3 regions of the Mesorhizobium sp. BR1-1-3 genome follow, and region 1 is predicted to be linked to each of the others. Evidence: predicted binding sites of a transcription regulator. Region 1 holds the regulator's gene; each other region holds the start of a gene.
What was found. The regulator LexA, encoded in region 1, represses DNA repair genes until DNA is damaged. The targets are predictions, from matches to a motif close to TGTTCNNNNTGTGTTCNG.

Region 1 (3,274 bases):
ATGCCGCACAGCGCCACCACGGCGATATCAGCCAGCCGCTCAGCGGCTGGTGGGGCCATGCGCGGCCCTTTGCCTTCGAACGGGGTTATGTTGCCGGCACCGGCATCCGCCGTTTTCTGTGCGGTACGCAACCGGTCCTGTCGATGCGGGCGCTCAAAGGCGCGCTTGCCATCTGGAGCGACGTCGACATGGCGGCATTGCGAAAGAAGAGCGTCGCGCAGACAGAACTGTTCATCCAGCTCGTCGAAGCCAAGTGCGGCGCCTACGGTCTCGCGCTGGAGACTACCCGCGACGCGACCAGGCGCGGCAGCCAGGTGTCGTTCCTTCACGACCATGGCTATCAAATCATGCGGGCGCTGATCGAGCGCGGGGTGATCGGTGACTTCCGCGCACCGTCGACCATCCGTTTCGGCTTCACGCCGCTCTATGTCAGCTACAAGGATGTGTGGCTGGCGGTTGAGGTTCTGGAAGACATTCTGCGCACGGGTGCATGGAAGGACCAGCGTTTCGCCGTCAAGGAAGCCGTTACCTGACGCACCGATCCCGGCGATCCGCCGTCGCTGCCCTCACTGCCTGGCAAATAACGGAGAGCTGAATTTCCAGCCAAAATGCCCAACTGACGTTGGCGTTTTGGCTCCGTTTCGTTCACGGCCAACGAACGTCCCGAAGGTTGCAATCGCCCCTTGTCGAGGTCGATCGACAGATAATGCCAAGCTTTGGTAGGGGATAAGCCACAGGTCATTAACCATAACAATTTCAATGTGAGCAGGCGCATTGCCGAAGGTGGCGCCCGTCGATCGTAACCCGCTGGCAAGCGCCAAATAATTTCAGTAGCCTTAACAAATTCATTAAACTTTAAACGGTTGCAGAACACAACTGGAACAGATAGTGTTTGTTCTGGGTTTGTTTTTCGATTCTGGTTTCAGGGAACCTGGGGGCCGCCATGCTGACACGCAAGCAACATGAACTGCTGATGTTCATCCACGAACGCCTGAAGGAGAGCGGCATTCCGCCATCCTTCGACGAGATGAAGGAGGCGCTCGACCTTGCCTCCAAATCCGGGATTCATCGGCTGATCACGGCCCTTGAGGAGCGCGGCTTTATCCGCCGGCTGCCCAATCGGGCCCGCGCGCTGGAAGTGCTGCGGCTGCCGGACTCCATCGCGCCAGGCCTCAATGCGGCAAAGAAGTTTTCGCCAAGCGTCATCCAGGGCAGTCTTGGTCAGGGTGGTGCTCTTGGCCGGCAGATCAAGCCGGCGCCTTCGCGGATGCCTTCGCCCGGCAATGACGACGATGCGGTCTCTGCCGTTTCGATCCCGGTCATGGGTCGCATCGCCGCCGGCGTGCCGATCGATGCCATCCAACATCAGACGCATTCGATTTCGGTGCCGCCGGACATGATCATGGGCGGCGCGCACTATGCGCTGGAGGTCAAGGGCGATTCGATGATCGAGGCCGGCATCTTCGACGGCGACACCGTCATCATCCGCAACGCCGACACGGCCAGCCCCGGCGAGATCATCGTGGCGCTGGTCGATGAAGAGGAAGCGACGCTGAAGCGGTTCCGCCGCAAGGGCGCCTCGATTGCCCTCGAAGCCGCCAATCCAGCCTACGAGACACGGATTTTCGGGCCCGATAGGGTCAAGGTGCAAGGCAAGCTCGTCGGCCTGATCCGTCGCTACTGAGACGGCTGTGGGTTGACCACTGGCTTCTCGGGTTTCTTGAAGGGTGCCAGCCCCCTCGCCTCGCGAGAGTATTTGCGTTGCGTGTGCCAGGGCCGATATGGGCTGTCCACCGCGAAGCTGATCGTCGCCGGCGTGGTCGCCGATTGGCGATCGAAGAAGACCGCGGCACTGCCTTTGCGAGCCAGTTGCCGCTTGGTGATGACGAGAACCAGCGGGTTATGACAGGCGTCATAGGCGGTGGCGTCGTTGACGACGATCAGCTCGGCGAAGCCGCAGGCTTTCCAGGTGTCCTTGCGGTCCTCGACATAGGCAATGATCGCACCGGACATGTGCCTGGCCACGCAAACGCCTGAGGAGCAATAGAACGGCGATCCCGGCGGTAGCTCAACGGCATCCGCGACGTCGAATTGCCCATCGCTGTTGTCGAACACTTCCGGAACGACAATGGTTTCCGATGTCAGCGCGCGTTTCCAGTTGTCGACGGTGAATCCGTTCGGCCGTTGCCGGCTAACGGCAAGCTCACCGCCACCGATCGGCAACGCCACCAGCCGGGCGTCTTCCGAGATCAGCACATCGGGCGTGCGCGTATCCGAGACGGTCAGCAAGCCTGCCAACGCGAATGGCAGAGCCGCGAGCCGCAGCCATGTCGTCGCCATCGTCGCGATGACCAGGGCAATGGCCACCAGCAGGACCGACTGCTGCGAAATCAGCCCGACCCCATCGACAGGCGAACGCTCGGAGATCCAGCCTGATATGGCGATCATCATCGTCAGGCCCTTGCCCATCAGGTAGAGAGCTGGCCAATCCAATCCGAAAGGCATCAGCAGCGCGCTGGCGACGGCCAGGAACATGACGACGGTGACGATCGGCATAACCGCGAGATTGGCGAACAGGCTGAGCGGCGACACACGCTGAAAATGCCAGATGGCAAACAGCGTCGTGGCGCTGCCGGCGATGATCGAGGTCATGGCCAGACCGATTGCCGCCAGCAGGAATTTTCGTGTCAGGAACCCGGGCAAGGATCGCTTCGGCGGCGGCGTTCTTGCTTTTCCCGCGCGGTGATCCGCCCAGCCGGCATAGGCGCCGACCAGAGCCGCGGTCGCGGCGAACGACATCTGAAAACTCGGGCCGACCACCTCATGCGGCGACACCACGATGACGGCGATCGCCGAGATCGCCAGATTGCGCATGGTGAGTGCTGCTCGATCGAACAGAACTGCAATCAGCATCACTGCCAGCATGATGAAGCTGCGTTCGGCGGCGACGACGATACCTGAGATGACGAGGTAGGCTGCGATCGAGAACAGTGCGGCGGCAGCGGCATACTTCTTGACCGGGCGACGCGCGGAAAAATCGGGAAACAAGGCGAAGGCGCCGCGCAGCAACCCCATGATGGTGCCGGCGACCAGAGCCATATGCAGTCCCGAAATGGAGATGATGTGGTAGATGCCGGTACGTCGCATCGCCTCATTGATGTCGTCGGGAATGCCGGCGCGCACGCCGACGATCAGCGCCGCGGCGATCTCGCCTTCGGCGCCGCCGACGCTCGCCCTGATATGGTCGGCGATGCCTTCACGGGCATTTTCCACG
Region 2 (3,274 bases), on a different contig from region 1:
CCTTCTGGGCGGCCTGCGCAGCGCGCTCTATCCCAGGTTGGCCGAGGTCGCCAATCGGTGGAACGAGCGGATGGGGCAGGCCATGCGTTATCCCGCGACGCATGCCGCGTTTCTCGATCAGTGTCATGCCGCCGGCCAGACGCGGCCGACGCCGCTGCTGCTGCAATATGTGCCTGGCGACTTCAACTGCCTGCACCAGGATCTCTATGGCGACCTCGCCTTTCCGCTGCAGGTGGCGATCCTGCTCTCCGAGCCGGGCCAGGATTTCACCGGCGGTGAGTTCGCGCTGACCGAGCAGCGGCCGCGCATGCAGAGCCGGGTCGAGGTGGTGCCGCTGCGCCAGGGCGACGCCGTTGTCTTTGCCGTCCACAACCGGCCGGTGCAGGGCACCAAAGGCAATTACCGCGTCAACCTGCGTCATGGCGTCAGCCGGCTGCGCTCAGGCATGCGCCACACGGTCGGGATTATTTTTCACGATGCGAAGTGAGCAGGGAGAAGATGGAGGTCCCCCTCACCCCGCCGGTGCATAGCGACTGACCACCATGCCACAGTCATAGGTCTTCGAGCCGAGCAGCCGCAGGTTTCTAAAACCGCCCTGATCAAAAATCCGGCGGCCCGCACCCAGCACCGCCGGGTTGATGAAAAGCTGAAACTCGTCGACCAGCCCGGCCGCAATCAGCGCCGACGCGAAACCGGCGCCGCCGAACACGGCCATGTCGCCGCCCTCGCCCGCTTTCAGCGCATTGACTTCGCGCGGCAGGTCGCCGCTGGCCACGCTCGTGCGCTCCCAGACCGGCTCCCCGGCCGATTGCTTGAGCTTATCACTGAGCACCACCTTGCGGGCGTCGACGATGCGTTGTGCAAAGGCGTAGAACGGATCGTGTGGAAACTTCTTGGCGGCATTGCTCCAATGGGTGAGATAGCCCTCCTGCGCCATCTTGCGGCTGAGCAGGATGGTATCGACGCCTGTGAAGACAGCGTTGAAGTCCTGCTTCAGCTCATCGTCCCAAGCGCTCTCGTCACCCCACTCCCAGAGCTGCCAGGAATGGTCCTCGGTGGCGCCGACAAAGCCGTCGACCGACATCTGCATCTGCAGGACCAGCTTTTTCACCGTCATTCTCCTCACGGCTATCGCAAAATAGTTTACATTTGGAACTGTTGACGCAAGGCCAAAACGATGTCAATAGTAAAGTGATTTAGAAATGGAACCATAGATGGCGACGCGCGAAAAATCCGACTGCCCGATCAACCTGTCGCTCGAACTCATCGGCGACCGCTGGACGCTGCTCATCATCCGCGACATGGTCTTCGCCGGGAAAAAGCACTTTCGCGAATTCCTGCAATCCGACGAAGGCATCTCCTCGCGCACGCTGGCCGAGCGACTGCAAACGCTTCAGGACGAAGGCATCCTCACCAGAAGCGACGACCCGACGCATGGCTTGAGAACGGTCTACCGGCTGACCGAAGCAGGCATCGACCTATTGCCGGTGCTGGCGACGCTCGGCGCCTGGGGCAGCAAGCACCGCAAGGCCGACGAGAGATTGGCCAAGATTACCGATCAGTTGGCGGCAGGCGGCGAAGCAGCGCTGGAAAAGATGAAAGCGGCGCTGCGAGCGGAGCATAGTGTCTAGGCGGTTGCGTTCAAGCCGAACCGGCATGGCTGTTGCCGCACCCAATCGCCCTTCGCTTGACAACGATCCATCTTTGTTCTTTATTTGTTCCAATCTATCAGCAACTGCGGATGTGCGGTCGATGGAAACGACAGCCACCATCCTGCATGCCGATCTCGACGCTTTCTACGCCTCTGTCGAGCAGTTGCTCGATCCGTCGCTGCGCGGCAAGCCGATCGCGGTGGGCGGCGGCGTCGTGCTCGCCGCTTCCTATGAGGCGCGCGCCTTCGGCGTGCGTGGCGGTATGCCAGGGCGCAAGGCGCGCGAACTCTGCCCGCATTTGATCTTCGTCGGCGGCAATTTCAGCCATTACCAGCGGCTGGGCGATGCGGCGATCAAGGTGCTCGACGATTTTACGCCTGTAGTCGAGCGCATTTCCATCGACGAGGCGTTTGCCGACGTCGCCGGCTGCACGCATCTGTTCGGCTCGCCGCAGGAGATCGCGACAACCATCCGCCGCCGCGTGCGGGCCGAACTCGGCCTGCCGATCTCGATCGGCGTGGCGCGCACCAAGCATCTGGCCAAGATCGCCTCGCAGGTCGCCAAACCCGACGGGCTGGTGGTCGTCGAACCCGGCACCGAACTCGCCTTCCTGCATGATCTGCCGGTCGGACTGATGTGGGGCGTCGGCCCGGCGACCAGGGCGCGACTGGCCGAGATCGGCGTCGAGACCATCGGTCAACTGGCCAGGACGCATCGCGGCGCGCTGACGCGCCTGCTCGGTCCCGCCGCCGGCGAAAAGCTCGCCGCCCTGTCCTGGAACCGCGACCCGCGAAAGCTGGAGACGAAGCGCCGCGCGCATTCGGCCGGCGCCCAATCGGCGCTTGGCCAGAAGCCGGCTGTGGCACGGGTCATCGTGCCGACACTGCTGCATCTGGCCGACCGCGTCGCCAGTCGGCTGCGCGCCAAGGCAAGGCCCGGCCGCACGGTGACGGTACGCGTGCGCTTTGCCGATCTCAGAGCCGTCACCCGCTCGATCACGCTTGACCAGCCGATCTCGGCAACCGCGATGCTGGCCGAGATCGCCGGCGATCTGGTGCGCGGCGTGCTTGCCGACAATCCACAGGAGAAAACGATCTCGCTGCTGGCGATCTCGGTCTCGCATCTTGAGGAAAGCTTCGAGTTGCAGCTCCACCTGCCGCTTGGCCTCGCCGACGAGAGGCGCCGGCCCGGCACGAAGAAGGGCCTAGCACGCTTCGACGCCGACCGCGCCATCGACAAGATCCGCGAGCGCTTCGGCAAACAGGCGGTCGGCTACGGCACCGTGGCACTGGAGGCGGCGCGCTCGGTTCCCGACGAATTCAGGGAGTTGGCGGAGAAGGAGCTGTGAAGCCGGGGGCTACTCCATCTCTTCGCCGTCCCAGTACCGCCTCACCGCTCCCATGTCGAAAATGCCGTCGCGCCGGCGCAAGGCGTCGACCGCCATCTTGTTGGAATCTGGATAGACGCAGACCTCGTTGGGATTTTTCTCGCCGATCATCAGGTAACGGCACGGCCCCGTGCCGCTGTTGAGGAAGGAATGCCCGACCGCCAGGCCGGCCGGAAAGCAGACATAGTCGCCGGCTTTCATTTCGTGGCGCTCCTCGCCAAGCAGCAGCGTCACC
Region 3 (3,274 bases), on a different contig from region 1:
GCGAGCGGCGCGCGCGGTGCGGCCATGACGGCGCCCGCCGTGCGCAGGCCCACACTTTCCAGGCTGGTGCGGGTCGAAGGTTCGATGCGCAGCGCGGCCAGCGGCAGGGGCGCCAGCAGCGCCTCCTCCTCGCCTGACACAACGATGCGGTCGCCGCAAAAGCGTGCCGCCGCCCAGGCAGCGCCCGGCGTCGCGGCAAGCCCGGCGCGGACATCGAAACCCTGATGGAAGAAGCGCGACAGGATGTCGTCCAGCATGGCGCGCTCGCCGCCGAACAGATGGGTGCAGCCGGTGACGTCGAGAAACAGGCCGTCTGCCCCGTCCAGCGCCACCAGCGGGGTGTAGCGGTCGCACCAGTCGGCGAGGCCTTCGAGCAGGCGGCGATCGGCTTCCGGATCGGCCTCGACGACGTCGATCGACGGATGCATGGCGCGCGCATCGGCGATGCCCATGTCGCGCTTCAGGTGCAGCGCCTCAGCCCGCTCGTCGAGGGCCGAGATGCGCTGTGCGTTGCGGTCGCGATGGCTGATCACGAGCGGCGGGTGAGATGGGTGATCCGACGGCCGGGAACGCCAGGACCGCCCCAGACGCTGGCGCAGGATTCTTTCCGCCGCCAGATAGGGAAACCACAGGGACAGGATTCTTTGCCCGGTCTCTTGCCTCGCCCGCTCTTTCGTCGAATGCGCGTTCATCGGGGTTCCACTCCAGTGTGAATTGTCCAGGCAGGGCCGTGCGGCTCTTGCCGATGGTGAGGGTGAAGGCCGGGCGGCCGATCGAGCCGGCCAGCGGCCCGGCGATGGTGTCGCGCGGCACCGCCGGCGCCGAGGCGACGATGAGGCGGACGGGTGCCGCCGTCGGTTCGGGCCCAGCCGCCTGCCGCAGCAGGAACACCGGCCGGCCGGCCGCTTGCGCCCTTGCATGCAGCCGGCGTGTCGCGGTCAGGTCAAGCCGCTGCGGATTGCCGCGGATTTCCAGGATGACGGCGGCGAGCGCCGTCATCCGGGCCGCCTCCTCGGCGACCCACAGTGCATCGACGAGCCTTGGCGCCTCGGAAAACAGCAATTGCTCCGGCTCGATGCCGAACGAGGCGTGAAGCCCCCTGGCATAGGGAAAGCCGGCCTCGCGAAAAATCTCCGATGTGCCGATCCACAGCACCGGCAGCCCCGGCGTTTGCTTGAGGATCAGGCTGGTGAGCGACAAAGCGAAGCCGGCGACGGCCCCGGCATCGCGGGTTTCAAGCCCATGGATTTCGCTCAGGGCGGCCTTCGGCAGCCCGCCGCTCAGGGCGGCATCGAGGCGCCCGACGCCGATAGGCAGGAACGCATCCGGCAACGCCGCGGCAATGCCACGCCGGACGATTGTGAGATCAGTGTTGACGTCAGCATCAAAGGGTGCGGCTGCCGGCGCAGCCAAGCGCTCGGGCAGCGTTCCCTCGATTTTCGCGATCTGGCGGCGCAGGGCAAAAACAGTCTCCCGCGCCACGGCGGTCATCGCCATGACGGTCAGCTTCCACTCACAATTGTTCCTGTTATGTTCCTATAGATTCCAGAGCGCATCCCAAGAGTCAAGCAGAGTCATGGGGAATTTATTCCTCTCTGCAGGGATGGCGCAGGCGCATCGGCCCGTTCATTTGCCGATTCCGGTGCGAAAGCCTATATGCCGGGATCAAAGGACAAAGCATGGCCCGCATCTACAAGACCCGCACCTGGCACGACGAACTCTCGCCCTCGATGGACGAAATGGAGTTCCTGGCGCTGGAGGCGTACGCCCATCTGCCGGAGGATTTTCGCAAGCTGACCGGCGAGATCGTCATCCAGATCGCCGAGTTCCCGACCGACGAAATCATGGACGATCTGTCGCTGGAAACGCCATTCGACCTGCTCGGCCTGTTCGAGGGACGCGGCATCGCCGAGCGCTGGAACCCGCAGACCGGCGAAGGCCCGAACCGCATCACGCTCTACCGCCGCGCCATCCTCGATTACTGGTCCGAGAACGAAGAGACGCTGGGCGACATCGTCACCCACGTGCTGATCCACGAGATCGGCCACCATTTCGGCCTGTCGGACGATGATATGGAGAAGATCGAAGAGGCGGCGGAGTAGGGTGCGCTGATATTCAGGTGATGCCCGCCTGCAAATGATGGCTTCCTGCGCTTCCCCGCTCTACCGCGTCGCGGTAGAACTGTGCTCACGTACCCAAAAGTACGCTCCGCTCCGGTTCTCGGAAACCACCATTTTCGACTCGGCCTGACCTGAATCTCAACACACCTGCGTCGGAGCTTTTCAAATCTACCAGTCACTCAGCTTGGTATCGGGCCCGTATTCCTGACCGTCGATATCCTTGACCACGGCCTGGCCGCAACGCATCGCTTTGGCCTTCTTGTCGTAGGCATAGGTCGGCGAGCCGAACAGATGCCAGCCCTTGTTCAGCGCCGCTGTCACCTTGTGGCAGAAGCTGGCATCGTCCGGAGCGGACAGAAAGCGGTAGAGTTTCATTGTTCAATTCCTGTCGTGAGTAGCTGTAGTCCGCTCGCATCCATCGAGCATTTATGACCCGATGGCGGCTGCCTTCGCCAGCAGTTTTTCGGCCTGCGCCAGGTGCAGCCGTTCGACCATCCTGCCGTTCAGCGCGATCACACCCTTGCCGGCATTCTCGGCGAGCGCGAAGGCTTCCTTCACCGAGCGTGCCTCGGCCACCGCTTCCGTGGACGGCACGAAGGCGCGGTTGGCGGCTTCGATCTGGGCCGGGTGGATGAGGCTCTTGCCGTCGAACCCCATGGCCGCGGCTTCCGCGCATTCATGGGCGAAGGCGTCGAGGTCGCGAAAATCGTTGGAGACGCCGTCGAGCATGTCGATGCCGCCGGCGCGTGCGGCCAGCACCATCTGCATCAGCCATGGCACGAGGTAGCGCCTGTCAGGCGTCGCCAGAATGCCGGTCTCCTTGACCAGATCATTCGTTCCGGCAACGAAACAATTGAGCCGCGAGGCCGGATCGCGGCCAAGTTCGGCGATGGCGCCGATGTTGAGCAGCGCCTTGGGCGTCTCGATCATCGCCCATAGTTTCACGCTGTGGGGAGCGAAATTATCGTCGAGCACGTCGCCGGCCTCGAGCAGGTCGCGCGGCGTGTCGACCTTGGGCAGAAGGATGCCGTCGGGTTCGCAGCTTGCGGCAGCCAGCAGGTCGTCGGCGCCCCATTCGCCTGATATCGCATTGATGCGCACGATCATCTCGCAGCGTCTCTCGGAATGGCCGGCGAAAATGCCGGCCAGTTTTT

Region 2: a site for LexA is predicted at 1,706-1,723, ahead of dinB (DNA polymerase IV). Genes of this name have one in related genera too.
Region 3: a site for LexA is predicted at 1,521-1,538, ahead of LB559_RS31425 (ImuA family protein). Genes of this name have one in related genera too.

The regions. Positions count from the first base shown of each region.
Region 1 is NZ_JAIUIC010000001.1:32,146-35,419, forward strand. It holds gene kynU (kynureninase) at 1-533, shown strand, start outside; gene lexA (transcriptional repressor LexA) at 944-1,684, shown strand; gene LB559_RS00155 (ComEC/Rec2 family competence protein) at 1,678-3,274, opposite strand, start outside.
Region 2 is NZ_JAIUIC010000022.1:2,670-5,943, reverse strand. It holds gene LB559_RS31090 (2OG-Fe(II) oxygenase) at 1-487, shown strand, start outside; gene LB559_RS31085 (dihydrofolate reductase family protein) at 512-1,111, opposite strand; gene LB559_RS31080 (winged helix-turn-helix transcriptional regulator) at 1,215-1,631, shown strand; gene dinB (DNA polymerase IV) at 1,753-3,000, shown strand; gene LB559_RS31070 (cupin domain-containing protein) at 3,010-3,274, opposite strand, start outside.
Region 3 is NZ_JAIUIC010000023.1:10,816-14,089, forward strand. It holds gene LB559_RS31420 (DUF6504 family protein) at 1-533, opposite strand, end outside; gene LB559_RS31425 (ImuA family protein) at 475-1,497, opposite strand; gene LB559_RS31430 (metallopeptidase family protein) at 1,680-2,102, shown strand; gene LB559_RS31435 (DUF1737 domain-containing protein) at 2,289-2,495, opposite strand; gene LB559_RS31440 (HpcH/HpaI aldolase/citrate lyase family protein) at 2,547-3,274, opposite strand, start outside.